DNA from 4 places in the Vibrio sp. E150_018 genome. Region 1 is predicted to be linked to each of the others. Evidence: predicted binding sites of a transcription regulator. Region 1 holds the regulator's gene; each other region holds the start of a gene.
What was found. Region 1 encodes PurR, which represses purine synthesis genes. Its sites were predicted from a motif close to TNANGNAAACGTTTNCNTNA; they were not measured.
Positions count from the first base shown of each region.

Region 2: the regulator PurR is predicted to act here: its motif matches at 1,203-1,222, upstream of ACE3G9_RS04555 (NCS2 family permease).
Region 3: the regulator PurR is predicted to act here: its motif matches at 4,185-4,204, upstream of purT (formate-dependent phosphoribosylglycinamide formyltransferase).
Region 4: the regulator PurR is predicted to act here: its motif matches at 1,067-1,086, upstream of guaB (IMP dehydrogenase).

Region 1 is NZ_JBHGNY010000003.1:103,823-111,484, reverse strand. Features, by position in the region: gene elyC (envelope biogenesis factor ElyC) at 1-104, shown strand, start outside; gene purR (HTH-type transcriptional repressor PurR) at 331-1,335, shown strand; gene ACE3G9_RS05260 (ABC transporter substrate-binding protein) at 1,467-2,627, shown strand; gene ACE3G9_RS05255 (ABC transporter permease) at 2,647-4,344, shown strand; gene ACE3G9_RS05250 (ATP-binding cassette domain-containing protein) at 4,341-5,018, shown strand; gene ACE3G9_RS05245 (CDP-alcohol phosphatidyltransferase family protein) at 5,011-5,652, shown strand; gene ACE3G9_RS05240 (putative signal transducing protein) at 5,649-5,972, shown strand; gene ACE3G9_RS05235 (alpha/beta fold hydrolase) at 6,000-6,800, opposite strand; gene ACE3G9_RS05230 (VOC family protein) at 6,988-7,404, shown strand; gene pyrF (orotidine-5'-phosphate decarboxylase) at 7,508-7,662, opposite strand, start outside.
Region 2 is NZ_JBHGNY010000002.1:400,276-407,937, reverse strand. Features, by position in the region: gene ACE3G9_RS04555 (NCS2 family permease) at 1-1,161, opposite strand, end outside; gene ACE3G9_RS04550 (aminoacyl-histidine dipeptidase) at 1,927-3,399, shown strand; gene dinB (DNA polymerase IV) at 3,472-4,530, opposite strand; gene nqrM ((Na+)-NQR maturation NqrM) at 4,698-4,931, opposite strand; gene ACE3G9_RS04535 (FAD:protein FMN transferase) at 4,944-5,954, opposite strand; gene nqrF (NADH:ubiquinone reductase (Na(+)-transporting) subunit F) at 6,144-7,376, opposite strand; gene nqrE (NADH:ubiquinone reductase (Na(+)-transporting) subunit E) at 7,408-7,662, opposite strand, start outside.
Region 3 is NZ_JBHGNY010000023.1:3,058-10,719, reverse strand. Features, by position in the region: gene ACE3G9_RS15090 (peptide ABC transporter substrate-binding protein) at 1-1,335, shown strand, start outside; gene ihfA (integration host factor subunit alpha) at 1,811-2,107, shown strand; gene ACE3G9_RS15080 (thiopurine S-methyltransferase) at 2,186-2,830, shown strand; gene purT (formate-dependent phosphoribosylglycinamide formyltransferase) at 2,936-4,111, opposite strand; gene cdd (cytidine deaminase) at 4,310-5,200, opposite strand; gene ACE3G9_RS15065 (CidB/LrgB family autolysis modulator) at 5,584-6,270, opposite strand; gene ACE3G9_RS15060 (CidA/LrgA family protein) at 6,273-6,635, opposite strand; gene sbcB (exodeoxyribonuclease I) at 6,674-7,662, opposite strand, start outside.
Region 4 is NZ_JBHGNY010000010.1:40,173-47,834, reverse strand. Features, by position in the region: gene guaB (IMP dehydrogenase) at 1-934, opposite strand, end outside; gene xseA (exodeoxyribonuclease VII large subunit) at 1,284-2,615, shown strand; gene der (ribosome biogenesis GTPase Der) at 3,670-5,175, opposite strand; gene bamB (outer membrane protein assembly factor BamB) at 5,379-6,545, opposite strand; gene ACE3G9_RS10945 (YfgM family protein) at 6,558-7,175, opposite strand; gene hisS (histidine--tRNA ligase) at 7,211-7,662, opposite strand, start outside.

The sequences.
Region 1 (7,662 bases):
AAAGTGAACGTTATTGGTATGAGCAACTAGGTCGTTGGTGGTCTTCACTGCGCGATACACTGACTAACCAAAAGAACTCTGGTACCACTACAATATTAGAATAACGAGATAATACTCGAGCAATCGATAACGTTGTCGCTAACATGCGATGTCCGTTTAGTCATAAAAATGCCATATCTGATTGTCAGGCATAGCATTTAAGACTAAAATCGTAGCTCATATATTCAAGCATAAAATACAGAATAAAATTAAGTCGCTGATTGAAGGCGACTTTTATCTTTTTAGATTAGAATAAATCCGGCGAAAGTGTCGGCATAAAGGAAATTCACTATGGCTACAATCAAAGATGTCGCACGTATTGCAGGTGTTTCCACCACAACAGTGTCACATGTCATCAATAAGACTCGCTTTGTTGCAGAAGCAACTCAAGAAAAAGTCATGGCCGCAGTGAAAGAACTGAATTATGCCCCAAGTGCCGTTGCCCGTAGTCTTAAATGCAATACCACCAGCACTATTGGGATGTTGGTAACACAATCTACTAACCCATTTTTTGCCGAAGTAGTGGATGGTGTAGAAAGTTATTGTTACCGCAAAGGTTATACGCTAATCCTATGTAATACAGGTGGTCGCGCTGACAAACAACGTGATTATATCCGCATGCTCGCCGGCAAACGTGTTGATGGTCTTTTAGTGATGTGTTCAGACTTAGATGCTGATCTACAAGAAATGCTAGACGGTCACCCTGATATTCCTAAAGTTGTTATGGACTGGGGCCCAGAAAGCTCTCAAGCGGATAAAATCATCGATAACTCTGAAGAAGGTGGCTATTTAGCTACTCGCTACCTGATGGATCAGGGCCATAAAGACATTGCTTGCCTCAGTGGTCATTTCGAGAAAGTCGCCTGTAAAGAACGTATCTCTGGTTGTAAGCGCGCATTAGCGGAAGAGGGTTTAACGCTTCCAGAAGAGTGGTTACTTGAAGGTAACTTTGAGTGTGATACCGCAGTAATTGCTGCAGATAAAATTCTTGCGATGGATAAAAAACCAACCGCAGTTTTCTGCTTTAACGATATTATGGCACTTGGCTTAATGAGTCGTTTACAAGAAAAAGGCATGAAAATACCAGAAGATATCTCAGTGATTGGTTACGATAATATTGATATCTCACCTTACTTTTCACCACCTTTGACTACAGTTCACCAACCAAAACGTCGTTTAGGTAAAAATGCCGTAGAGATTTTATTAGAGCGTATTAAAGATAAAAACCACGCTAAACAAACATTTGAGATGTTCCCTGAGATTCTTGAACGTTCTTCGGTAAAATCTCTGAAATAGTAGTAACCTTAAACAAATAATGAATAAAAACCAACGCTGATGTCGTTGGTTTTTTTTTGAAATTTTTTAGGCTTATCATCTGTCTATATTTTTAAGTTAAATTTCTCTATCCATTTTGTATGAGGATATATATGAAACGTCTATTACTTAGCTTCGCTTTTCTCACCCTCCCGCTGCTTTCTTCTGCTAAAGATGGCTCTATTCGCCAGTTGGATTGGCAACAAGTTGAGCAACAAGCAAAAGGACAAGATGTGTACTTTAATGCTTGGGGTGGCAGCCAAGAAATTAATAACTATCTTCGTTGGGTTGCGAAGCAAGTGAAGCAAAAGTATGGCGTAGCACTTCACCATGTAAAAGTTTCTGACATTTCCGAAACCACTACTCGTTTACTCGCTGAAAAAACTGCCGGAAAACACTCTGGTGGTAGTGTCGATATGGTTTGGATTAATGGTGAGAATTTCAAATCAATGAAGAATAGTCAATTACTCTACGGCCCTTTCACTTCAAGCTTACCAAATTGGCAAAAAGTCGATTCTAGCCTACCGGTTACTCATGATTTTTCTGAACCAACAGAAGGATTGGAAGCACCTTGGGGAGTCGGTCAATTAGTCTATATTCATGATCAAAAAAAATTACCGGCCCCACCACAATCAGCAAAACAATTATTCGATTATGCTAAAGCACATCCAGGACGTATCACTTACCCTAAGCCACCTCAGTTTCATGGCACTAGCTTTTTAAAAGCCTTACTTATAGAGCTCTCTGATGAAAAGAGTGCGCTATCTAAGCCTGTTGATGAAGATTCATTTACTCAAATAACTCAACCTTTATGGAACTACTTAGATGCGATTCAGCCTTATCTATGGCAACAAGGTCGTCAATTTCCAACCACTCAACCTGAGATGCTACAACTGCTTGATGATGACCAAATCGATATTGCGATTACTTTTAATCCGAATGAAGTTTTTTCTGCCCAAGCAAGCGGCAAATTAGCGCCAAGCACTCAGAGCTACGCATGGAAAAATGGCGCTCTGTCTAACATTCATTTTCTCGCTATCCCATGGAATGCCAATGCAAAAGAAGGCGCATTGGTTGTGATTAACTTTCTACTCAGCCCACAAGCACAATCACGTAAAGGGGATATCAATGTCTGGGGCGATCCATCAGTATTGCAAGCCAAATACTTAACAGGTAGCGCTCATAAAACCATACTATCTCCCTCAATTGAAGAGCCTCACCCTAGCTGGCAAACCGCCCTAGAACAGGCTTGGATTGAGCGATATAGCCGATAACAACGAATTAAGGAAACTTATGCAAAGCAAGCAAAGACGTATGCTAAGCATCGGTTATTTACTGGTGATTTTGATCTGCTTTTTCCCTCTTCTTCCGGGGGGGGTAGGCATGGTGATCCCTGCTTTTGGTATTATTCCACCGCTTGGTCTGAATATATTCACTTTGGATGGATTCATATCAGCCATCAACTGGCCGGGAATTGAACGTTCGATCCTGCAAACTATCATGACCGCGGTCGTCAGCACCGTCATTGCCACCATCATGAGTTTTGCCATTTTACAAGCCTATTGGGGGAGTCGTTCATGGCAGCGAATCGAGAAGATATTATCCCCAATCCTCGCGCTACCTCATGTCGCTTTTGCGGTGGGTTTTCTATTCTTATTCTCTGATACTGGTTGGTTAGCCCGCCTTTTAAACTTAATGGTAAGTAATACTTATGGTGAACTCCATGCATGGTTTACTTGGCTTTACTCTTTACAAGATAATATTGGTATTAGCTTAGCCCTTGCTCTGGCCATTAAAGAAACGCCTTTTTTGTTATTAATGAGTGTCGCGATACTAAACAACTTAAAAGTCGAACAAACACTGCAAGTCACGCAAGGCTTGGGATACTCTGTGGCTCAATCATGGTGGAAAGCGATTTTCCCTCAATGGTTGCATCACATGCGCTTTCCACTTTTCGCTATCATGGCTTATTCCTGCTCGGTGGTTGATGTTAGTTTGATTTTAGGTCCCATTAACCCTCCGACATTTGCGGTATTAGTATGGCAATGGTTTAACGATCCAGATTTATCTCAACTCCCAAGAGCGGCAGCTGGCGCTTTTCTCATGTTTTTTTTATGTTCTGTTTTAATTGGCCTCATTTGGCTAACAGAACATTTAGTACTAGGAAAATTTCGATCTTGGTTAACCTCTGGCCGAAATGCTTCCTTGCCCATAAAACCTTATTTCTTTCACCTAATCGCCATCATTAGTTTATTGACCATTCCGGTAATAATCATTTGGACGTTTGCACTACGCTGGCCATACCCAAACCTACTGCCTACATTTTGGAGTATTCGATTTTGGTTAAGTGAATGGACCTATATTCAAGACACCATTTTAACCAGTGTTTGGCTGGCGCTATTCAGCTCTGGGACAGCTCTAGTGCTTACCCTGATTGCTCACGAATATCGCCATCATTTTCGTTACCATATTCCAATGTATGTGATTGCCTTGCCTATGTTGGCCCCTCAACTCTCTTTACTTTTTGGTTTACAAATCATCAGCCTTTGGATTAATCAACAATATTATTGGTTGTGGGTAATATGGGCACATATCTTTTTTGTTTTTCCTTATGTTTATCTATCTTTAGATGGACCATGGAAAAGCTACCCTAGTCGACTATCTCAAACCGCAGTAAGCCTCGGTGTTTCACCACTAAAGGTCTTCTTCACAATAAAGTTACGTACCCTTGCCAGTGGGATATTATTTGCTTGGGCGATGGGGATAAGTGTAAGTTTAGCGCAATATTTACCAACGTTAATGTTAGGTTCAGGAAGAATAGTTACCTTGACCACTGAAGCCGTTGCGTTATCCAGTGGACATGACCGCAGAGTAATTGCACTTTATGCATTATGGCAGGCAATACTACCCTTTATTTTTTTCAGCTTAGCGCTTATCGGTAACCGTATTTTTCAGCGCCGCTATAAGAAGCAGGAGCCACCTTCATTATGAGTTTGTCATTAGAACAACTATCTATTTTTTATCGGGCATCAAAAGCATCCGAGTCGGAAAAAATACCACTACTTAACAACCTCAATTTAAGTATTGCCCCCAGTGAGATAGTCACCTTAATGGGCCCAAGTGGTTGTGGTAAGTCAACATTACTTAATGTTATTGCAGGGCACCTTAGTCAAGAGTTTTATTATGAAGGTAGAGTAATGTTAGATAAACAAGAGATTCAAACTAATGAACCTCATAAACGTTCAATCGGCATACTATTTCAAGATGACTTACTGTTTCCACATTTGAACATATGGGAAAACATTGCATTTGCTCTGCCAAATAATATCAAAGCAAAAAAAAGAAAATTAGAAGCTCTAGCAACCTTAAATAAGGTTGGATTATCTGATATCGCCAATTCTATGCCACATCAAATTTCAGGTGGACAAAGAGCCCGAGTCAGCTTGATTAGGATGCTAAGCTCGCAACCTAAGGCAGTTTTACTCGATGAGCCATTTAGTAAATTGGACCCCGAACTGCGAGTTAACTTTAGAGATTGGGTGTTTAAACAATTAGCTGCAGCTCAGGTTCCAACATTGATGGTCACACATGATAAAACCGATGCTCCTCTCAACGGAAAAATTATACATTGGGAGCAATTTACCACGGAGAATGCCAATGCTTGATAGGTATGTTATCCCACTAATAAAACGCCCATTAGACACCTTGGCAAAGCAATGCGTTCAGCGCCATATAAAAGCTGATCACATCACGCTAGCAAACTTTCTAATTGGTCTACTCTCTATTCCCGCATTATGGGGTGAGCATTACCTTCTTGCTTTATTATTCATCGTATTGAACCGTATAGGTGATGGTCTTGATGGTGCGATCGCGAGACAGACACAAACCTCTGACGCCGGTGGTTTTCTTGATATTTGTTTGGATTTTATTTTTTACGCTCTGATCCCATTTGGTTTTATCTTAGCTAATCCAGAACAAAATGCACTTTGGGGAGCACTATTGATTGTCAGCTTTGTGGGCACAGGTAGTAGCTTCTTAGCATTTGCTTCTATTGCGGGCAAACGAAATATTAGCAATCCGGTTTATCAAAACAAATCTTTATATTACATGTCAGGTATTGCAGAAGGGACCGAGACCATAGGCTTTTTTATTGCCTTTTGTCTATGGCCTGATCTTTTCCCAATACTTGCTGCCATCTTTGTTGCATTATGTTTTATTACCACACTCAATAGAATTTTGGCGGGTTATCGAACTATTCAATCATCGGAGATTCAGCAGCAAAAAGAGGATAATTTATGAAAATATTCAGTGCGGGTAACCCTGTTGAAGCTCATATTGTTTGCGAGTTACTCAAGAGCCATCAAATTGAGGCCAAGGTGCATTCAGGTGAGATTTTCAGCTTAAAGGGGGAAATTCCACTAACTAATGACACCGATCCCTATGTTTGGCTACTTGATGCGCAAGATGAGGAAAGCGCTAAGCAACTAATAGAAGATTATGAAAAAGAAGAGTTGAGAGCCAATTGGGATTGTCAACAATGTGGAGAAAATATTGAAGCTCAATTTGCAGTATGTTGGAATTGTGGTCAAGCAAATCCATCACAAGATCAGAACGCATGACCACCGAGATTAGTTAAACTTACTGGTTTAAGATTGGCTGTTTTGCTGAATAAAAGCTAAAGAGTATTGATTAAACTCTACCGGTTTTTCAACATTACACACATGCCCACAACCTGGAATCTCAAGTAAGTGGCTAAATTTATGCTGCTTTACCATCTCTTTCACTGGGCGGATAAACATGTAATCCATCTCTCCCATCAGATAAAGAGTTGGGATTGGTAACTCACGATCTCTGAAATAACGCATCATAGGATTAACATCAACCGATAGCTTAAACCAACGTTTAAACTCTTTCTGGCAAAGTTTTTTAGCTTCTCGGATAAATAAATGACGGGATTCTTTTTGTCCGCGCTGTGGCATAATAATGTAAGCAAATAATTTATATAGCCACATATAAGGAATAATATTTTTACTCCAATAGCCGAGCTTAACTAAAAGTTGTGAGCGGACATCAAGTCGCGTCACTGCCCCACCAAGCACCATACTTTGGACTTTCCCTGGCGCAATTTCAGCTAGGTTTCTCACTAAGATCGTTCCTAAAGACATGCCAACACAATGTGCTTTTTTAATATTAAGATGTTCTAACACGTTCAGAATATCTATCGTTACATCTTGGAATGAGTAGTGCTTTGAAATGATATCCTTGAGTAATTGATTTGAGCGCCCATGCCCTCTTAAATCAATCAGAAGTAAATTGTAATACTGACGGTAGTCTTTAATTTGTTTGAACCATAGAGACGAGCTGCCGCCAGCACCATGAATAAATACAACCCATTCTTGGCTAGTTGGATGCAAATATGTTTTATGAAACAAAAGCTCTTTTGTCATAATAAAAATACTACGTCTTATGGTTAAAATTTATCTGTTGATTATACCATACCAAACCCTTTCTCTGCGTTTTTTACTAAAGTCTATTATGTGAGTTTATGTTGCATAAAAAACACTTTACCTCATGTTAGCTTGAGGTTTTATCTTTGTCTTAAATTCATTCAAGCCATCAATCAAAGGAATGTGTATGTACTTAGAACATGTCAATTTAGTCGTGAGTGATGTTCCCGCCATGATTCACTTTTATCAAACTGCGTTTCCTCATTGGACAATCCGCAGCGAAGGTGATGATGAGTGGCATGGAAAGCCAAGGCACTGGTTACATCTAGGCGATGATTATCAATATCTCGCCATCAGTAATCATGGTGAAGGGCAAAACCGAGACTTAGATGGTTACCAAGTAGGGTTAGCACACTTTGCTTATTCGGTAGAGAACATAGATAGCATAATAGAAAGGTTAGTCAGTAACGGATACCAAATAGCGAAACCCGGAGCAGAAAACCCATTTAGGAAAAACGTTTACTTCGTTGACCCTGCTGGATTTGAAGTTGAGTTTGTTGAATACCTAACCGATATTCCAAGTGAGCGAAACAACGATTTATAAACCAACATAAAAGCCAGTGTCAAAATGAGCACTGGCTTTTGTGTTTAATACCCTAATAACTTTGGTATATACGAACATGAACTATTTGCGTGAACAAGTCCACTTACGCATTCAAAGAAGCGTTGATATCAATTAGCACTTGGTTTGGCTCTTCTGCTTGAGTAATTGGACGACCAATAACTAAGTAATCCGAACCGGCAGTCATTGCTTCAGCTGGTGTCATGATGCGGCGCTGATCGCCTGCTGCACTACCTACAG
Region 2 (7,662 bases), on a different contig from region 1:
AATCGAAAAGGTTAATGGCATTAATAAGCAAACTACGGCCACTGGTGCCGCTTCACTTAAATCGTCCCACTCAATATTAACAAGACCAGATAACATCAAGATAGCCACATAAAATAATGCGCCTGTTGTTGCATAGGCTGGAACCATTCCGGCTAATGGTGAGAAGAATAATGCAAGAAGGAATAAAATACCAACGACAACTGCTGTTAAGCCTGTGCGACCGCCTACCGCGACACCAGCGGTACTCTCAACAAATGATGTAGTATTTGACGTACCTAATAATGCACCAATCGAAGTAGCCGTTGAGTCAGATAAAAGCGCTTTATTCAAACGAGGAATCTTACCATCTTTACCAATAAAGCCCGCTTTATTTGCTACACCGACTAATGTGCCAGCGGTATCAAATAAATCGACAAACAAGAAAGCAAATACAACTGAGATCATTCCCACATCTAAAATCGCAGAGAAATCAAGCTGTAAGAAAGTAGGAGCAATACTTGGTGGCATTGAAACAATCCCACCATAAGCCACATCACCTAAAATCACACCAATTGCAGTAATCGCCAAAATAGCAATCATTACCGCCGCTTTGAAGCCACGATGAACGAATACGATGGTTAATATAAAACCTAATGCGCCTAAAATAGCGGGGATCGAGGTTAAATCGCCTACGGTCACCAATGTTGCTGGACTACCGACTACGATACCTGCGTTCTTTAATGCAATTAACGCTAAGAAAAGACCGATACCAGCAGAAATACCTAAACGTAATGACATAGGAATCGAGTTAATAATAAGCTCACGTATTTTAAATAAGCTTAATATGATGAATAGGATACCCGAGCAAAATACTGCTGCCAAAGCGACCTGCCAAGTGTGTCCCATTCCTAGTACAACCGTATAGGTAAAGAAAGCATTTAGCCCCATACCTGGCGCTTGAGCAATTGGGTAGTTTGCATAGAAGCCCATAATGAAACAGCCAATTGCTGCAGCAAGACATGTAGCCACAAAGACTGAGCCATGATCCATTCCAGCTTGAGATAAAATTGCAGGGTTAACAAAAATAATATAAGCCATCGTCAAGAACGTCGTAACGCCGGCTAAGACTTCGGTTTTCACGTTAGTACCGTGCTCCGATAACTTAAATAACTTTTCTAACATGTGATGTTCCTAAAATGTGCGTAGCAGCAAAATCTAAACGGTTGCGCAATCGTTTGAATGAAAAGGCGTGTAGTTTTCCAAATAATGATAATGAAAGCAAACTGTATCTGATACAAATATCAATTTTAATGATTTTTGCTCGAGATACCTCGATGCTTTCACCAAAAGTGGCTTCAGATGCAAATAACTTGAGTATACGAATAAAAAAAAACCACCTAAACAATAGGTGGCGATAGAATGCTGTAACCTTAGCGGCCCATCTATTCCAAACAATAAGGGGTAATACAAACAAACATCGGATCTCTTCAATAACGAGTACCCTAAGTAATGGATACCACTTGCTATCAATCACTCAATATTTGCACACATCTAAGGCAGCAATCACTTCGTGTTTACTATCATTAAATAAGTGACGAGATAATACACGATAAGTAATTAAATTACTAACTATATTTACAATTACAATTTAATCGAAAAATACACAATAACAGTCACTAAAATTAGTAATAAAATTACACAACAGTAAAAACAACTAAGCCTTAAAATTTGATACACCTCAATTGAAGGTATTTATCTTATCTCTATGCTGTACATCCCGCCTTTCAAGTAGCATTATTCTACTTATACTATACATACCCGAAGTAATTACCTCCGCAGTACAGCGAAAGTACACTGTCAACAAAGCGGTAACTTCAAGTACCAAGGGTATATTTCTACTATCTTTTTAACACCATAAAGGTAGCAATATTCAGTTAGGAGTCTTTTGTGTCGAATCAACATTCTGAAATCAGTCAACTATCCCCTCAACCTGTTTGGCAATTTTTCGATAAAATCTGCTCCATTCCTCATCCATCAAAACATGAGGAAGCCCTTGCTCAGTACATCGTGGAGTGGGCAACCTCACAAAACTTACCTGTTAAACGTGATGAAGCGGGTAATATCTTTATTACTAAACCTGCAACCGCGGGAATGGAAAATAAAAAGAAAGTCGTTCTTCAAGCGCATATTGATATGGTGCCGCAAAAAAATGAAGACACAACACACGACTTCACTAAAGATCCCATCCAACCTTACATTGATGGGGAATGGGTAACGGCTAAAGGGACGACACTAGGTGCTGACAACGGTATGGGTATGGCTTCATGCTTAGCAGTCCTCGCTTCGACAGACATTAAACACGGCCCATTAGAAGTGCTGCTGACCATTGATGAAGAAGCGGGTATGACAGGTGCTTTTGCCCTACAAGAAGGCTGGCTTGATGCAGATATCCTGCTGAACACCGATTCAGAGCAAGAAGGTGAAATCTATATGGGTTGTGCTGGTGGTGTGAACGCTTCAATCATTTTTGATCTAGAGCGTGACGCAATGCCAAGCGACCACACTACACTAAAACTTGCCGTTAAAGGTTTTAAAGGAGGTCACTCTGGTTGTGATATTCACACTGGTCGCGGTAATGCCAATAAATTTCTTGCTCGCTTCCTATTCAAACAAGCGAAAAACTTAGATTTACGTGTGATTGAATTCCAGGGTGGTAGTCTTCGTAATGCCATTCCACGTGAAGCTGCCGCGATTATCACCGTACCAATAACAAAACAAGCTGAACTGACCGAGGCATTCAATCAATACACGGCTTTAGTTCAACAAGAACTTGGTCAAATTGAAACCGCACTAACTAGTCAAATTACTGAAGCTAGCAGCCAATTCTCACCATTGACTCAATCTGTTCAATCACGCTTTATTGCCGCATTAAATAGCTGTCCAAATGGCGTAATTCGCATGGATGATAATATTGAAGGTGTGGTGGAAACATCACTCAACGTAGGCGTAATCACGACAGAAGAAAACAAAATCACCATTCTTTGCCTAGTTCGCTCATTGATTGATTCTGGCCGAGAAATGGTTGAAGGTACTTTGGCATCGTTAGCGGAACTTGCTGGCGCCAATATTCAATTTGATGGTGCTTATCCTGGTTGGAAACCGGATCCAAACTCACAAATCATGCATATCTTCCGAGATGTTTATGAAGACATTTATGGCCGTAAACCAAACATTATGGTAATCCATGCAGGTCTTGAATGTGGTCTATTTAAGAAACCATACCCGAATATGGATATGATTTCGTTTGGCCCAACCATTAAGTTTCCACATTCTCCAGATGAAAAAGTAGAGATCGCCAGTGTGGCACTTTACTGGGAGCAAATGATTGCCATTTTGGAAAATATTCCAGAAAAAGAGTAAATACGTTGCTCGGTTAGCGTTTCTCGTTTCTCGATTAGCCCTCGAGAAACGAGACTCGCCACTCGAGAATCGTTAAATCAAACACAGTTGCCTTTCTAGCTCCTCTGGCTTTAGCATCACACTAACCCCAAGCAAACGTATTTCACGTCCCTGTTGACGAGTCAGCACTTCTTGTAGCAATTCCTTATAATCTTCGAGCTTAAATAACTGAGCATTATGCTCAATTGTTGTTTGTTGAAAATCAGAAAACTTTACTTTAATACCTTGTTTAGTAATTGCTTTTGATGGTGAAACTTTAAGTAATCGCTTATCTAATTCTGGGTAGAGCTTTTGCTCAATAACTTGCCAACATTCATCAAAGCTTGAAATATTCTCACTAAAGGTTCTTTCAACTCCCATCGATTTACGATTGCGTTCAACAACCACTTCACGATTATCAATACCATTACTTTTCTTCCATAAAGAAGCGCCCAGCAAGCCAAACTGACTTAATAAATCACGATAATTAGATTGTCGAACATCCAAACAAGTATACAAACCAGCTTGATGTAGTTTCTCAATGGTTACTTTACCAACGCCCGGAATTTTCTCTAATACTAGGCCATCAATCGTTTGCTGAACCTTCTCTGGTGGAATAACAGTAATACCATTAGGTTTGTTTAGATCAGAAGCTATCTTAGCTAAGAATTTAAGTGGAGCAACTCCAGCTGATGCGGTTAGATTGAGTTCACGCTCAATATCGGCCCGAATTGCTTCCGCAATTAAGGTCGCCGAGCCATGTAGTATTTTACTATTGGTGACATCTAAATAAGCTTCATCTAGGGATAGTGGTTCAATCACTGAAGTATAACGGGAAAATATTTCTCGAATCTGCTTGGATACTTGGCGATAAACACTCATTCGTCCATTCACCAAAGTTAAATGTGGACATAACTGATAAGCTTTTGCTGTGGATAGTGCTGATCGCACCCCATATTGCCGCGCGATATAGTTACAAGTACTGATCACACCACGCTGCTTACTGCTTCCTCCTACCGCAAATGGGACATCGCGGTACTGAGGGAAATCTCTCATTTCCACTGCAGCAAAAAAGCAGTCCATATCAATATGAATAATTTTACGATCAGCCATCATTACAATCCACCATCACAATAGCTAGCCATCAATACAATTAGCACAATCACTGTATAAAAACACAGTTAAATAATAGCGCTATTTGTCAAAACTACCAAGCAATAAAAATGCCCCAACTCTTGTAAGAAGGGGCATTGAAATAGAAATATCGATATTAAATCATTTTACATGATTCGATCACTTTCCCATTTCGCTAATTTTTCAGCTCTTAGGGCTGCTTTCGCTTCACGCTTTTTACGTGCATCACAAGGCTCAGGGCAATTGCAGACCTTATCGACGCCTACCGCACCTAAACCACCACAGCTACCTTTTACCACTTTATTTTGAAAAATGTAGCCTACTGACATGGCTACAATGACAGCCAAAAATATTAAAAATGTAATTCCATAAGTTGCCATAAAGCACCTCGTTTAATGTGTGTCTTTCAAATACGGCTTAAACGCATCTGAACTGAATTCTTTAAAACCATCTTCTGTTTTTACAATATATAAAACAGGGATATTATTTTGATTGGCAATACGCAATCCGTCTTCTTCACCCAATACCATCAAGCCAGTCGACAAACCATCGGCGGTCATACAAGAGGGATGTAAAACCGTCACTGAAACCACTTTATTACTAATTGGGTTACCTGTTTTCGGATTAATAATATGCGAATAGCGAACACTATCTTCTTCAAAGTAGTTACGGTAATCGCCTGAAGTCGCAATCGCCATATCACCCGGTTCAATAATATTTTCCACTGAACGCTGATTCACAACTGGTTTTTCTACCGCGATACGCCATGATACACCATCACGGTTCTTACCTTTAACACGAATTTCACCGCCCACTTCAACCATGTAATTATGAATGCCAACAGATTCTAAATAATCGGCAACTTCATCCGTACCACGGCCTTTCGCAATACTTGATAAATCCACATACAACTCTGGAATATCCTTGATTAAAGCATCACCGGTTTCGCTGAGGTGTTCAATACCCGTTATTTTACGACGCTCAGATAACATTTCAGGGGTTGGTACGACATCAGGGCGATCTTCTGGACCAAATCCCCATAGGTTCACAATAGGCCCAACCGTTACATCCATCGCGCCTTCAGTTAGCTTATTAATGCGCAACGCTTCACGTACTACCGCTGCCGTATCACTAGAGACAGGAAAAGGTTCATTATTCGTATGTTGGTTAAAACGGCTTAATTCAGAGTCCTCTCTGTAAGTCGACATTTCATCGTTGACCTTTTCTAATACTTTGTCGATTTCTTTTTGTAAAACCTCAGGCTTTAGCTGCCCGTCTTGAACAATATATTTAACATTATAGCCAGTTCCCATCGTGGGACCGGATAAATGCACTTGCTCTGCAGGCTTGGAACACCCCGTTAACAATAAACCAAAAACAATGATAAAAAGCCAAGTTTGCATTGACTTAGCAAGTTGAATCATTCGTAATTTCACTTGCTTACTCCTTTGAAAGGTATTAATAAAAACATTAGAAATCAGCGATAAATGCTTGTCAGATATATCCATTTCTAATGATTCTAAAAAACTATTCGCTTAAAAAAACAATGGCTGACTTAAGTAAGTCAGCCATTATTATCAGAGGCTTAGTGATTAGCCGCCGAAATCATCCAATAGAATGTTTTCGTCTTCTACACCAAGATCTTTCAACAATCCGATAACGGCTGCGTTCATCATTGGTGGACCACACATGTAGTATTCACAATCTTCTGGCGCTTCATGATCTTTCAAGTAGCTTTCGTATAGAACATTGTGAATAAAGCCAGTCTTACCTTCCCAATTATCTTCTGGAAGTGGATCAGACAATGCACAGTGCCATTCAAAGTTATCATTCTCAGCAGCTAGACCATCAAAATCTTCTACGTAGAACATTTCACGCTTAGAACGAGCACCATACCAGAAGCTCATCTTACGCTTCGACTTCAGACGCTTAAGCTGATCGAAAATATGTGAACGCATTGGAGCCATACCAGCACCACCACCAATAAACACCATTTCCGCATCAGTATCTTTCGCGAAGAACTCACCAAATGGACCTGAAATCGTACACTTATCGCCTGGTTTCAGAGACCAAATGTAAGAAGACATGATACCTGGTGGTACATCAGGATTATTAGGCGGCGGCGTAGCAATACGCACATTTAGCATAATAATACCTTCTTCTTCTGGATAGTTCGCCATCGAGTATGCACGGATAGTTTCTTCTTCTACTTTTGATTCGTAGCGGAACAAATTGAACTTTTCCCAGTCTTCAAGATATTCTTGAGGAATATCAAAGTCAGAGTATTTAATATGGTGCGCTGGCGCTTCAATTTGAATATAGCCACCGGCACGGAATGGCACAGACTCACCATCGGGGATCGCAATCTTAAATTCTTTGATGAAGGTCGCTTCGTTATTGTTAGAAATAACTTCACATTCCCATTTTTTCACACCAAAAATTTCTTCAGGCAACTCAATTTCCATGTCAGTTTTCACGTTAACTTGACAAGCTAAACGTTCACCTTCACGGGCTTCGCCTTTAGATATGTGATCTAATTCGGTTGGTAGAATATCACCACCACCAGATTTAATTTTAACACGACACTGGCCACAAGAACCACCGCCACCACAAGCTGAAGACACAAAGATGCCAGAGCTTGATAATGCGCCAAGTAGCTTGCTACCTGCTGTCGTAACAATGGCTTTTTCAGGATCACCATTTACAGAAATCGTAATGTCACCATCTGGAACCAGTTTAGATTTAGCAAATAAAATCACTAAGACTAAAGCTAGAACGATCAGAGTAAACATCGCGACGCCAAGGAGAATAACATTAGTATCCATCGATTATTCCTTATGTTTGGGGGCGTTTACCCTAAAGTTGAATACCAGAGAAAGACATGAAGCCTAACGCCATAAGACCCGCGGTAATGAAAGTAATACCTAGGCCACGTAGACCTGGAGGTACATCTGAATATTTCATCTTCTCACGGATACCTGCTAACGCAACGATAGCTAACATCCAACCTAAACCTGAACCGAAGCCATATACGATTGATTCTGTGAAATTATAGTCACGTTGAACCATAAACGACACACCACCAAAGATGGCACAGTTAACAGTAATTAA
Region 3 (7,662 bases), on a different contig from region 1:
ACACAATACACTTTCTATTTACGTGATGCTAAATGGTCAAATGGTGACCCCATTACTGCTGATGACTTTGTTTTTGCTTTACAACGTATTGTGAATCCTAAAACTGGCGCACCATATTCTTGGTACGTTTCAATGGCGAATATTGTCAATGCAGATAAAATCACTAAGGGCGATGCGACTAGCGATAGTCTGGGTGTAAAAGCCATTGATGCTAAAACGTTGCAAGTGAACTTAACAAAGCCGGTGCCACATTTTATAAAGATGTTGGTACATGAAAGTACTTTTGCTCTTCCCGAAAAAGTCGTTAAACAATACCAAGAAGCTTGGACAAAACCCGAGAATATTGTGGTGAGTGGGGCATACAAACTGGCTGACTGGGTGATCAACGAAAAGCTTGTCTTAGAAAGAAATCCTCAATATTGGAACGACAAAGAAACAGTCATTAATCAAGTTACTTATTTACCCATTTCAGATGTTAATGCTGAATATAATCGCTTCCGAACAGGTGAAATTGATATCACCAATGTTGTGCCTCTTGAGCTATATCAAATGATTAAAAAAGAGCGACCAGATGAGCTACTAACCATGCCTTCTTTGGGAACGTATTATTATTTATTCAATATGAAAAAAAAGCCATTTGATGACGAAAGAGTTCGCAAAGCACTGGCGTATTCAATAGATCGTGATGTGGTGGTTGAACGAATTTTAGGGCAAGGGCAGTTACCCGCTTATACCAACACACCTCCAGCAGTCTCTGGTTTTGAAGTACCTAAATTAGAATGGGCAGAAATGTCACAACAAGAACGTAATCAAAAAGCGAAAGCCTTACTTAAAGAAGCGGGTTTTGATCACGCGAATCCATTGAAGTTTGAACTTGAGTATAACACCAGTGAATCACACAAAAAGTTAGCCATTGTGATGGCCTCAATGTGGAAGAAAAATTTAGGGGCTGAAGTAGAGATTGCTAACCAAGAGTGGAAGACCTTTTTACAAACGTTATCTTCAAGTAACTTTTCTGTAGCGCGTTATGCATGGATGGGGGATTACAATGAAGCTTCGACTTTCTTATCCTACTTTGATTCTGAAGGTTTGAACTACGGAGGTTGGAGTAATGCTGAGTATGATGAGGCATTAAAACAAGCATCCTCGGCGAAATCAGAGCAAGAGCGTAACGCTTTATATCAAAAAGCAGAACAAGTTTTTGCCGATGAAATGCCTGCTATCCCAGTTTATTTCTATACACGTTCGGTATTGAAAAACAAGAAGGTTGGCGGATATAGCCAAGATAATGCTTCTGATCACCGCTATACACGAGATTTATATCTAACTAAATAATGTATTCTCTTTACTACAAGCCACCACTTCCATTGAGGTGTTGGCTTTTTCATATTCACCCAATGCATTAAAAAGCAGACAAAGACGGATTGACATGATGCTTCATCTAGTATTGTAGACAATTTAAGGCTTTGCTTTTGTTGATTTTATTTTGATAACATATCTAAAGTTTGAGTTTTTTCTCACTTCTTAATAAAAGTTAAATGTAGGGGTAATAACTGAACATTATTCAATAATGCAATTTATTTAACTGAAAATTCTCTTATATTTGGTTTTATTAACTATCTGCTAGTATATGAATAGCGACTTTAAAAAGAAATTCTAAAGTAAATTTTATACAAACGACCAAAAAAATTTGGCGATAATCATAAGGTTGGCTTACACTTTCGAAGTTATACTTAGCTTTAAGCTTGCTAACTACGTACTAATGCTATAAATACTGCCACTATGGTAGTGATAAATTGAGGGATGTTTTATGGCGCTCACTAAGGCCGATTTGGCTGAAAACCTGTTCGAAAAACTTGGTTATAGTAAACGTGATGCCAAGGATACAGTTGAAGTGTTTTTTGAAGAAATTCGTAAAGCACTAGAAAATGGTGAACAGGTTAAATTGTCTGGTTTTGGTAACTTTGATCTACGTGATAAAAGTGAAAGGCCTGGACGAAACCCTAAAACTGGTGAAGATATTCCAATTTCTGCTCGTCGTGTTGTAACATTCCGACCAGGGCAAAAACTGAAAGCTCGTGTTGAAAATATTAAGATAGAAAAATAAAAACACGATAGTCACTGGAAGAAAGAAGGTCACCCTATTGAGGTGGCCTTTTTATTATCAAATTTTTATAGGTGAATGATGCAAGATCAAGAATTTTGGCATAATAAATGGGCGGAAAATAAAATTGGTTTCCATTTAGAAGATGTGAATCCACTTTTGATTGAATTTTGGAAACTAGTATCTGCTAAGCAAAATCATTCTGTTCTGGTTCCTTTATGTGGAAAAACAGAAGATCTGGTTTGGCTTGCACAAAAACACAATGAAGTGACAGGGGTGGAGCTTAGTAATATCGCGGTGCGAGCCTTTTTTGCTGAACATTTTTATACCCCAATGGTTACGCCACTCAATGGTCAACATGAATTGTATCAGTTTGATGAGTTGTCGATTTATGTTGGAGATTTTTTCACTGCACCATTGACGCAATTTGATCGTATCTATGACCGAGCGGCTTTAATTGCACTGCCTTCTGAGTTGCGTGTTGCTTACGCCGATCGTATTAAATCGTTACTTGCACCGAGTGGGAAGATTTTGTTAGTGACACTGGATTATGACCAATCGGAAATGTCAGGACCACCGTTTAGCGTACCTGCTGAAGAAGTTAAAAGCTTATTTTCAGGTTATAAAGTGACACATTTAAACCGCGATGATGGGGATAGTGAACACCCAAGAATTAAGCGAGGGTTGTCTCGCTTTGCCGAAGAAGTTTGGTTGATTGAATCATAAGTTGTTATCGTTGCTCGAAAATAATGAAACCAATATTATCTTCGAGCAACGAGCAACGAGCAACGAGCAACGAGCAACGAGCAACGAGCAACGAGCAACGAGCAACTAGAAACTAACTTTTACTTTTCCTGCTGCTTCAACGGCATCAGAAACCGCACTTTCAATATTGTCACGTTGTGTCAGTGTAACCCCTAAACGACGGCGACCATCAATATCAGGCTTACCAAAGAGACGAATTTGAGTTTGCGGCGCAGCAAGCGCATCTTGTAGTCCTGTGAAACCAAGGTTTTGTGAATGACCTTCCGCTAGGATCACCGCAGAAGCGCTTGGTCCGTATTGAGTAATGCCGTTAATTGGTAAGCCAGTAAATGCACGAACATGTAGAGCGAATTCTGATAACTCCTGCGAAATTAAAGTCACCATGCCGGTATCGTGCGGGCGAGGGGAGACTTCACTGAAAATCACTTCATCGCCTTTGACAAAAAGCTCGACACCAAATAGTCCATAACCGCCTAAAGCATTCACCACTTTCTCTGCCATTTGCTCAGCGGCCGTTAATGCTGCTTGCGACATGGCTTGTGGTTGCCAAGATTCACGATAATCACCATCTTCTTGTCGGTGTCCAATCGGAGCGCAAAAATGCACGCCATCAACAGCACGAACAGTTAGCAGTGTGATTTCATAATCAAAATCGACAAAGCCTTCAACGATCACTCTACCAGCTCCCGCACGACCACCTTCTTGTGCGTATTGCCACGCAGACTCCATATCTGCTTCGCTTTTAATTACGCTTTGGCCTTTACCCGATGAGCTCATGATGGGTTTTACCACGCAAGGTATAGCAACAAATTCTACTGCTTGTTTGAATTCTTCATAAGTATCACAGAAACGGTAGGGAGAGGTTGTTACACCAAGATCTTCAGCAGCTAAACGACGAATACCTTCACGATTCATGGTTAGTTTCGTTGCATTGGCTGTTGGAACTATGTTGATACCTTTTTGTTCTAGCTCAACCAGCTTGTCAGTCGCAATTGCTTCAATTTCAGGAACAACGTAATCTGGCTTTTCTTGCTCGATAATAGCTTCAATTGCATCGCCATCTAACATATCAACAGTATAGCTGCGGTGGGCAACTTGCATTGCTGGGGCATTGGTGTAGCGGTCTAATGCAATGACTTCCAAGCCTAAACGATGGCATTCAATGGCTACTTCTTTACCGAGTTCACCTGAACCTAGTAGAAGTACTTTTGTGGCAGAAGGAGAGGTCGCCGTTCCAAACATGTTTTTATTCCTATAGAAGATCTATTTTGATACCCATTTATTAAGTAGGTAATTATTTGGGGTGATTTTAATGGTGGGCAAACGTTTGCGCAACAAGTTAGAACGAATTTCTTTTAATAAAAAGTCCGTAAACCATATTGAGTACAGTTTACGGACAGTTTGTCATCTAACTTTGGTATCCATACTTAAATGGATAGTTTAAATAGATAAATAATCAATCGTGATATCAGGATTAATCGCTTCTAGTGTCGATTGGGTTTCTGCTAAGTGACTAATTGTTCCATTGGCATTTTCTGCTAGTACCGCGGATTCAATATTAGCCAGTTCTTCACCCGCTAATAGCAATAGGTTAATCGCAACTTGTAATGGCGGTAAGCTTGGGTTAAATGCGGCGTTTTCTGCATAACTGCCTGAGTAAATAGCACCAGACTGTGTCTGTAATGCCACACCACTGTAATTATTGCTGTATGGTGCGTAGCTGTTATTTAACGCTTTTACAGCAGCGGTAATCGCTGCATTATCACTATCAAACTGATAACGGTGTTGGTGGTTATCCATTAAGCGAGCTTCGATGCCTAAATCTTTAGGGCCAAAGGATTCCGGTAGTAATTCCGCTAATCGATAAGCAGGGCGCTCAGGAAGTTGAATGGATAGGTTCTCAATACCATTCAATTCATTCATAAACTGTCGGCAGTGACCACAAGGTGTGTAATTAATAGTGATGTCTTTTAGCCCTGTTTCACCTTTCATCCATGCATGGCTAATGGCTGATTGTTCAGCATGAACGGTTTGGTTTAACTGTACGCCAGCAATTTCAATATTTGCTCCAAAGTAAACATTTCCAGATAGACCTTCGGCGATAGCACCAACGTGGAAGTCAGAAATTTCACAATAAGCACGCGTTGCCGCGATTGGTAATAAGGCGAGTTTAAATTCCGTGTCAGTCATTCCCGATTGTGATAACAATGCTTGATAATCCGTTGCAGAGAAGTGTCCATTGAAGTCAGCCTTTTGCATTTGAGAAACAATACGATCAGCAAGCTCTGTAGGTAAGTGTGCTACAGATTCTGGGTTAAAAGATTGAGTCATTTGATATCCTTGTAATTCACGTATAAGTGAGCGGTTAAGCTCCTTTTTGTGTAATTATATTTAATCGTTACATATTTATTGTGCAATAAGTCAAATTATGGAGTGAGATCGCGTGAGTGAGTAGTTTCAATAGTCAAAAACACTACTTAGATCGAGTTTTGTTGCATAAAGCTTGTTTTAACTTGCCCTTCGGGAGCTTCATCCAACCCCTTTTACCGCGTCAGATTGGTTTGGAAGGTGCTTACATTCCTTCGCCAATCTTCCTTGCCTAAAGGTCTGGATGATAGCTCTGAATTCTGTATCTTGAAGTCACTTGGGTATAGACAAATAAGGAGCCAAATCAGCTCCTTATTAATGTAGTGTGTAGATTGTTCTTTATCGCTCTAGCCAATAAAGCCACCAACCCAGAGACAGAAAGCAAAAAATAGTGGGGCAAGAATTGAAGTGATAATGCCGCATGTCACTAGGGCAAGAGAACTAAACGCCGCATCTTCAGCGTCTTTTTCAGCGCAGGTTGCGGTACCTAAAGCGTGCGATACCGTACCCATGGTTAACCCTTTGGCTATTGGGTGCGTAACCCCTAAAAATGAATAGATAGGGTAGGCAAACACCGAGCCAAATACACCAACAATTAGCACCAAGATTGCCGCAATAGCAGGTTCACCACCTAAGCTTTTACCTACTTCCATGGCTATCGGGGTGGTAACTGATTTACCCATAAAGCTTGCTACTAGCGTTGGATCGGTGTGTAAAGCAACAGCAATAAGCCCAGCGGTGAGCATCGACATTGCGCTACCTACGCCACAAGCTAAAAAGATGATTTTCCAATTTTGGCGAATTTGTGGAAGTTGTTCGTATAACGGATAAGCGAGCGCGACGACTGCTGGCTGAAGTAAAAAAGTCATCCAATCATTTTGTGCGTAATACACCTCATAAGGCACATCGAGCGCCATTAGAATGGGGATAATAATTATGATGCTTAGTAGTAAAGGGTTAGCTAATGGATTGTTTACCTTATTGGCAAACCAACGTACTGCAAAGAAAACCACAAAGGTGAGTAGAAGCCACATGATTATTTATCCTCACTTGCTTTATTAGTAAGGATTTTTTGTAGTCCCAGTGCAAGCAATACTAATACGATCGTCGTTGCTCCGACACTGCTTGCAAAAATGGAGAGAGCGTTATCAATCAATAAAGGGAAGTGATCCATTAAGCCGACACTGATGGGTACAAACAGAATGATCATATAGCGAATGAATAATTGCGCACCGGGCTTGACCCACTGCACTTTGACTAACCCAGAGACCAGTAGCGCGAATAAAATCAGCATGCCGAAAATGCTGCCGGGTACGGATAAATGAAAAAAGTGCTGAATGGCATTACCTGCCCACAAACTCACCATAATCAGTGCGAATGATAAAGCATAATTGAGCATTTGCTTGAACACGTTGGACTCCTAGGACGGAACAAGAGTTAAGAAACGAGAGATTCTACATATTGATAGACAGATTTTAGAATCTCGATCTTAGCAGCATCAGTTTCATACTCATGAGCGAGATTTTCAAGATTGAGCATGTACTCTTCAATATTGCTTTCATAGTACTCACGGCAATGTGCAAGCCATTTTTGTTGCTCAGCTTCGGTCAATGTCCATGGGAAATGACGCGCGCGATAGCGGAACAACAAAGGTTCGATACGAGCATCTTTTACCGATAAATCTAATCCAGCGAGCTTTTCTGGCTCGGTTTCTCGAATAATATCGATAGTCGCTTTGTCTGCCGGTGAAAAGAAGCCGCTATAGAGTTGAGTATCGACGTTATTATCTTGCTTAAATTCACGCTCAATATTGTAGATAGCAATCAGCTTTTCTCGAATTTCTGGGTGCGATTTTAAAAGCGCGAGATTATCTAAACATTGTTTGCGATCAATACCGATTCGATCAGCATTTTCAGCGGTGAGGGTTTTGGCTGGCGCAAGAACAGGGCACTTATTAAGATGAACAAGTTTAAGAGGAACAGGAAGTTCATTAGGTGCGAGATCATCACGCTTGGTGTACATGCGTTGATGTAGCGTTTCAGCATCTAGCTCGATGAGCGGCGTTGGATCCATTGCCAAGTTAACGGTGATTACCGCATTGTTATTGGTTGGATGCCAAGCCATCGGCACGATCCAACTAATATTGGAACATTGAACGCCAAACATGCCAGAAACATGCACCAGCGGCGTCATATTAACAATATCGACGAGTTCATTGAGTTTACGCTTGTGGCGCATACTTAATAGGTAGTTGAACAGTTTCGGTTGGGCTTGCTTGATTTTCTTAGCCAGTTCAATAGTGGCAATAACATCGGCCATCGCATCATGCGCATTGCTGTGTTCAATACCATTGGCTACCGAAAGGTGTTCTAGTTTAAAGCTTGGAAAGCCTTCATCATTTTCTGGCCAGTTAATACCGTCTGGGC
Region 4 (7,662 bases), on a different contig from region 1:
CTGTTACGATACGAGTAGTACAAATAGAACCTGGGCCGATACCGACTTTAACCGCATCAACACCAGCATCAATGAGTGCACGAGCGCCGGAAGCCGTTGCTACGTTACCACCGATGATTTGTAGATCAGGGTATAGAGCGCGTGTTTCTTTAATGCGATCAAGTACGCCTTGCGAGTGGCCATGTGATGAGTCAATCAATAACACATCAACACCGGCTTCAACTAACGCTTTAACACGTTCTTCGTTACCAGCACCAGCGCCAACTGCAGCACCAACACGTAAACGGCCACGCTCATCTTTACAAGCGTTCGGTTTACGTTCAGCTTTTTGGAAATCTTTTGCCGTTATCATACCTGAAAGTTGGAAAGCGTCATTAACGACCAATACTTTCTCCACACGATGGGCTTGCATGCATTGCTGAACTTCACTCATTGATGCGCCTTCTTTTACAGAAGCAAGGCGATCTTTGGGTGTCATTACTTGTTCAACTTTTTTTGTTAAATCGGTTACAAAACGCACGTCACGACCGGTAATAATACCGACAAGATCGTTGCTTTCTGTCACAACAGGAAAACCAGCAAAACCGTGTTTCTCGGTTAATGCTTTTACATCAGCTATGGTTTCATCAGGACGGATTGTCACAGGATTGCTAACCACACCCGCTTCGTAAATTTTTACTAAGCGAACTTCTTCAGCTTGTTGCTCAATCGACATATTTTTGTGAATAAAACCGATACCGCCTTCTTGAGCTAGAGCAATAGCCAAACGAGCTTCTGTTACCGTATCCATAGCGGCAGAGATCATTGGTACATTAAGGGTGATCTTTTTAGTCAACTGAGTGCGAAGATCAGCTGTATTTGGAAGAACAGTAGAGTGTGCTGGGACGAGCAGTACGTCATCAAACGTTAGAGCTTCTTTAGCGATTCGTAACATTGCAATATCTCACATAAGAGTTTTGGAGGAATAAATCCCGCATTGAGCTTGAACTCTCCGCGATAAACTCATTTCATCGTTTCGCATAATAAAATGAATTTGGGATTTGATATTGCAGCGGGATTATACGCCTCACGCAATCGTTTGACTAGCCGTTTTTAATAGTTTCTTCATGATATTTTCATCCATAAAATTATTGATGGTAAATATGCTGAAAATTCGTTTATTTATTAGCTTTATAGGCATTATTTTTTGCGTTGAAATCACCAACAGTATTAGGCTATAAAGCCAACAAACGCTATAATAAAATTGATTGCTGATATTCACATAACTTTCAAAATGGCTGCTAATGACCCTAAATTCTAACCCTAATATTTTTACCGTATCTCGTTTAAATGCCGAAGTCAGAATGCTACTTGAAAATGAAATGGGCATTGTGTGGTTAGTGGGTGAGCTATCAAACTTTTCAGCGCCGGTTTCTGGCCATTGGTACTTCTCATTAAAAGATGCTCGTGCTCAAGTCAAATGTGCCATGTTTAAAGGCAATAACCGACGAGTGAGTTTTAAACCACTTAATGGCAACCAAGTATTAGTTAAAGCACGTTTATCTTTATATGAACCGCGTGGCGACTACCAATTGATCGTCGAAAGTATGCAGCCTGAAGGCGATGGCCGCTTACAACAAATGTTCGATGAATTAAAAATGAAATTAGCCAGTGAAGGCTTATTTGCTCAGCACCTTAAAAAGCCCCTGCCCGATAATCCGAAACGTATTGGGGTGATTACTTCCAAAACCGGCGCGGCTTTATATGACATTCTCGATGTTTTAAAACGTCGCGATCCTAACCTACCCGTCATCGTCTACCCAACGACGGTACAAGGGGAAGACGCCGCATTTAAAATTGCCCAAGCGATTGGACGAGCGAACAGCCGTAATGAATGCGATATTTTGATTGTTGGACGAGGCGGTGGTTCGCTAGAAGATCTATGGTGTTTTAACCATGAAATTGTGGCAAGAACCATAGCGTCAAGCCAAATTCCAATCGTCAGTGCGGTTGGTCATGAAATTGATGTCACGATTGCTGATTTTGTTGCCGATGTCCGTGCTCCGACCCCATCGGTTGCGGCAGAACTAGTTAGCCGAGATAATAGCCATAAAGCACAAACTATTTTAAGCAAGCAACAAGCGTTAATGAATGCTTGGCGTCATTATAAGCATCAGCAAAAAATACAGCTCAATCGATTACAATTTGCATTAGAAAAGCAGCATCCTCGCTATCAGTTAGAAAAGCAAAGCCAAAAGTTAGATAGCCTTACTTCTCGTATGCAGCAAGCTTTAATTAGGCAAATAACACAATCAAGAAATCAATTGGAACGAGCGCAACAAAGGCTCAACTTTTACTCACCAAATAAGGCTATTGAGCGTAATCAGTACCACCTAAAAAACAATAAAGAACGATTGATCCAAGCTATTAACCAACATTTATTAAATCAACACTACCGAGTTTCTCTTCAAGCAGAAAAACTCGATACCGTCAGTCCTCTTTCCACTTTAAAGCGTGGTTATTCGATAACTCGAGATGAAAATGGCAAGCTGATCACGGATACTAAGCAACTCCGTTCAGGCCAGACAATTAATACAAAATTTATTGATGGTGATATATACTCAGTTATTGTGTGAGTTTTTTTGAGCACTATGCATTCCAGTAGCGAGGTTTGATTTGAATCAGCATAAAGAAATTTGGACATCACTCTGACAAGAGATCGTAGACTTAGTTACTGGCCTTACCGAAGTACTGGTCGCGCTGATTATTCATAAAAATTCCGGTAGCATGGAAGTCATAAAGGCCAATATTAAGGCTGATAATCCTGACTATATTGGAGCTAAGAAAGCCTTTTGTCATAACTTATATTATCATCATGTAGTATAAACTGACTCACCTCTACATATCTCCAACACTCTAAAGCGGGATAATGAAAAGATAATCCTGACATCAAACTAGGTATGGTTGCCTACTATGACGTACCAATCTATTTTGCAGATGGTAGCACTTTCGACACTTTTGCATTTTAGATAAGATTAATAGATCTTCCACCGATCTTCCGCTTTCTACCACGTGATCAGCGATCTACCCCATTAAGAATATTTATATCACCATATACCGAAAGCATAAGTTACATGTTCTGCATTTCAATTTTAAAAAGCATAATAATCTAAATATTAATTTTAAAATGTCACGATCCGATATTTTCAACATTTCATAAAACTCTATTTAGGCTATTAAACTAAAAGATCATTGTCCTACAGGAGAAGCAACTTCTAATTGGAATTAGTGCTTCCAATGCACTTATCTAGAAGATGGATTGATATAACTAAATTCACTGGAGCTATACCCAAGTGACTTTAAAGTGCAGAATTTAGAGTTATCATCCAAACCTTTAAATAAGAAAGATTGGCGAAGGAATGTAGGTACCTTTCAAACCAATTTGACGCTACCTATCTCTTATAAAAAAGAAGGGGGCTAGATGAGTCTTCGAAGGGCAAGTTAAAACAAGCTTTATGCTGCATTAAATTGAACAGAGATAGAATAACTATGATCATATTCAATTTTCCTTTCCTATAGCTTGTTTTATTCTTGTTGAAACTCCTATCTTAATGTTACTTGGGTATATACAAAAAATACCACTCAATTGGAGTGGTATTTAACGTTACAGGTTATTGTGCGTGTAGAAAACTACTTTTTACGGCCACGCTTAATCAAACTCACCATACGCTTACGCTTCTGCTCTTCAGAATAGCCTGCTTTTTTGGTTGGCGCTTGATTCTCAAATGGGTTCTCACTATTTTGGAATTGAATACGGATTGGCGTACCCATGATTTCCAAAGAACGACGGAAGTAGTTCATTAAATAGCGCTTGTAAGAATCCGGTAGATCTTTTACTTGGTTACCATGCACCACCACGATTGGCGGGTTATAACCACCGGCGTGGGCATATTTCATCTTCACACGACGACCACGGATAAGCGGCGGTTGGTGATCATCTTGCGCCATCTTCATGATACGAGTTAGCACAGAAGTACCAACACGTGTCGTGGCAGATTTATACGCTTCTTGTACGGATTCGAACAAATGTCCAACGCCCGTACCATGTAATGCCGAGATAAAGTGAATACGAGCAAAATCAACGAAACCTAAACGGCGGTCTAGCTCTTTCTTTACGCGCTCTTTGACATCGGTATCAAGACCATCCCACTTATTCACCGCAATCACTAGTGAACGCCCCGCATTGAGCGCAAAGCCTAATAAGCTAAGATCTTGGTCGGAAATATTCTCACGAGCATCAATGATCACTAATACCACGTTAGCATCTTCAATCGCTTTCAAAGTTTTAATGACCGAGAACTTTTCAACCGCTTCATTAATACGCTTACGACGACGAACACCAGCAGTATCAATCAACACATATTCACGCTCATCACGCTTCATTGGGATATAGATAGAGTCGCGAGTGGTTCCTGGCATATCGTAAACCACGACACGCTCTTCACCTAGAATGCGGTTAGTCAGCGTTGATTTACCAACGTTTGGTCGACCAATGATAGCAAGTTTAATCGGTTGATCTTGTAGACGTTTAAACTCAGCTTCCGCTTGCTCTTCCGTGTATTCAAGCTGCTCTTCTTCCACATCCACATCACCAGTAAGATCTTCAATCCCACCATTGAGTAGTGCTTGTTCTGCTGCAAGTTCGTCTGAAAAAGGCTTTAATGCTTTATCAATTAAGCTCATAACACCACGGCCATGCGCTGCTGCGATTTGATAAATCTTATCCATACCTAGCTGCCAAAATTCAGCGCTTGCCGCGTCAGCATCAATACCGTCAACTTTATTAACCACTAACATGCTTGGTTTTTCACGCATACGTAGGTGACGGGCGATTGCCTCATCAGCCACGGTTAGACCAGCACGGCCATCCACCATAAATAAAACGACATCCGCTTCTTCAATCGCCGCTAATGATTGTTCAGCCATTTTGGTTTCTACGCCGTCTTCGGTGCCATCAATACCACCGGTATCGATTACGATGAACTCGTGCTCACCCGATTTAGCTTGACCATATTTACGATCGCGAGTTAAGCCTGGAAAGTCAGCCACCAGCGCGTCACGTGTACGTGTAAGACGATTAAATAACGTGGATTTACCAACGTTTGGACGCCCAACTAGAGCCACTACAGGAATCATATTTACCTCTACAATCTTTAAAATCACATCAGTAGTTATAGGTAATGATCATCGACATGATGGTTACCTATAACTACTTAATCTATTCAACATTCTTAGATAACGGCTAAAATAGCCATAGCTAAGAATAACAACGGCTCCTATAATCCGAGTTGGATAGGAGCCGATTACTCATACTGATAAAATCAGGGGCGCAGATTATATCACGATCCTTCAGGGATCTGCATTTTCTTTATACCCCCATCACGATCTATGATGATAAAGCCATCATCTGTTTCAATTGGTGCTGTCGCGATACCTTCATCATCAATTAACTGTTGGGCGACAAATTTACCTGACGTTCTATCTAGCCAATGTAGATAACCTTCTCCATCCGCCACGACAAGGTAGTTACCTATCATTACAGGTGCGGTTAACTGTCGATACTCTAGGGATTCATTACTCCAAATCTCCGTGCCACTACGGATATCTACAGCCGAAATATGATCTTTATCAGTCACTACAAAAATACGGCTACCGTCAGTCGCAAGGTCAGTTGCAGAAGAATAAGTACGCTTCCACATTGGTGCACCTGAACGTAAATCAATCGCGACCAACTGACCATTTACACCAACCGCATATAGGTTAGCCCCGATAATTAATGGGCTAGCATCAACATCGACAAGACGATCTATTTCTGTTGATCCTTTTGGAGTACCAATCGGTTGTTGCCACAATAACTGACCACGTTGAATCAAGGCTGCAGCAAGACGACCATTTGCCATCCCCCAAAACACACCGCCAGAAATAGACACGGGAGAACTATCACCACGTAAAGTTAAGTTAGGCACTTCATTAGTGATATCCCAAACTTTCTCGCCAGAATCTTGCTTTAAAGCAATCAGAGAGCCTTTACTGGTATGCAACATCACTAGACTTTCATCAGCTAGTGGCTTTGCTAAGATCTCACCATCAACTTTCTGTTGCCAAACAATAGAACCATCTTCTACCGACAGGGCAAATGCTTCGCCATTTTCAGTACCGATATATAACTTGTCATAAGAGGCGGTTAAGCCACCGGATAAACGAGCGGGGCTATCTTCAGATAAATCTTGTTCCCAGAGGGTATCTCCAGTTTCAGGATCCAGAGCTTTAACTTCACCATCTCGGCTTGCAACAAATACTTTGTCATAAGCATACACTGGAGAAAGTTTTGAAAAATAATGTCCAACTCCATTACCGATAGAACTACTCCATTCTGTTGTCGGAGTAAATTGGCTATTTACGACTGGTAGCGGGGCCATCACAATCGTATCTTCTTCGCTAGAACAGCCGAGTATACCAAGTGCAATAGCTGAAATCGCTAAGCTACGGTTAAACATTTTTTTCATGCAAGACATCCCTTACTTTGCAAGATCATCAAGTTTAATTTGCAGTGTTTGATTGGTTGAACCATCTTGTTGGGCTTGAGTATATGCTTTCACTGCGGCGTCTTTATCGCCCTTTAGTAAATAAATATCACCGATAAGCTCTTGGTTTCTTGCCTTCCAAGCTTCTGATTTTACAGATGAAACCGTTTTAATCGCATTATCATACTCGCCTTGTGCCGCAAGCACGCGTGCAGTACGGTAAGCGATAATTGGCGTTAAAGTTTCATCTTTGGTATTAGCTTGAGCCCATTTCAACTGAGTAAGTGCATCATCGAGCTTATCAGCATCGATTTGTGCTTTTGCTAGTTGTAATGCTGTTAAAACCGCATAAGACGTTTTATTGTTATTATCAATGAACTCTTGTGCTGATGCAGCGGCATCAATACCTTTCGCTTCAATATTCGAAACGATGGCGGTATAACCATGTGATGCGGTTTCTTGTGCCTTTGTTTGAGTGTCTTGATAGTAACGCCATCCCACAATGCCACCAATACCAACAACAATACCGATAATCACAGCTTTACCGTTCGCATGCCACCAATCTTTAATTGCTTCTACTTGTTGTTCTTCATCAGCGTCGTAGATACTCACGTCTTGTCCTCTTAAATAAATCGACTCAATATAAATTAAATAATGTTAGCTAAATGAACAGCAACATCGGCTTGTGGCATAGTTTGTTGTTCACCACCAGCAAGATCTTTAACCACAACCGTTTGCTCGGCCACTTCATTTTCACCCAATACCAGTGCAATGGTTGCGCCTACTTTATCTGCACGTTTGAATTGCTTCTTAAAGTTACCGCCACCAAAGTGAGTCATCAGACGAAGTCCCGGTACTGATTCTCGTAATTGTTCAGCAAGCTTCATACCATTAACTAAAGTACCTTCACCTGCTGTTACTAAGTAAACGTCAACCGATTTACGAGTGTCATTAAGCTCTAAGGTTTCTAACATTAAGACTAAACGCTCAAGTCCCATTGCAAACCCTACAGCAGGAGCAGGCTTACCACCAAGCTGCTCAACGAGACCATCATAACGACCACCACCACAAACAGTACCTTGTGATCCTAGGCTTTCGG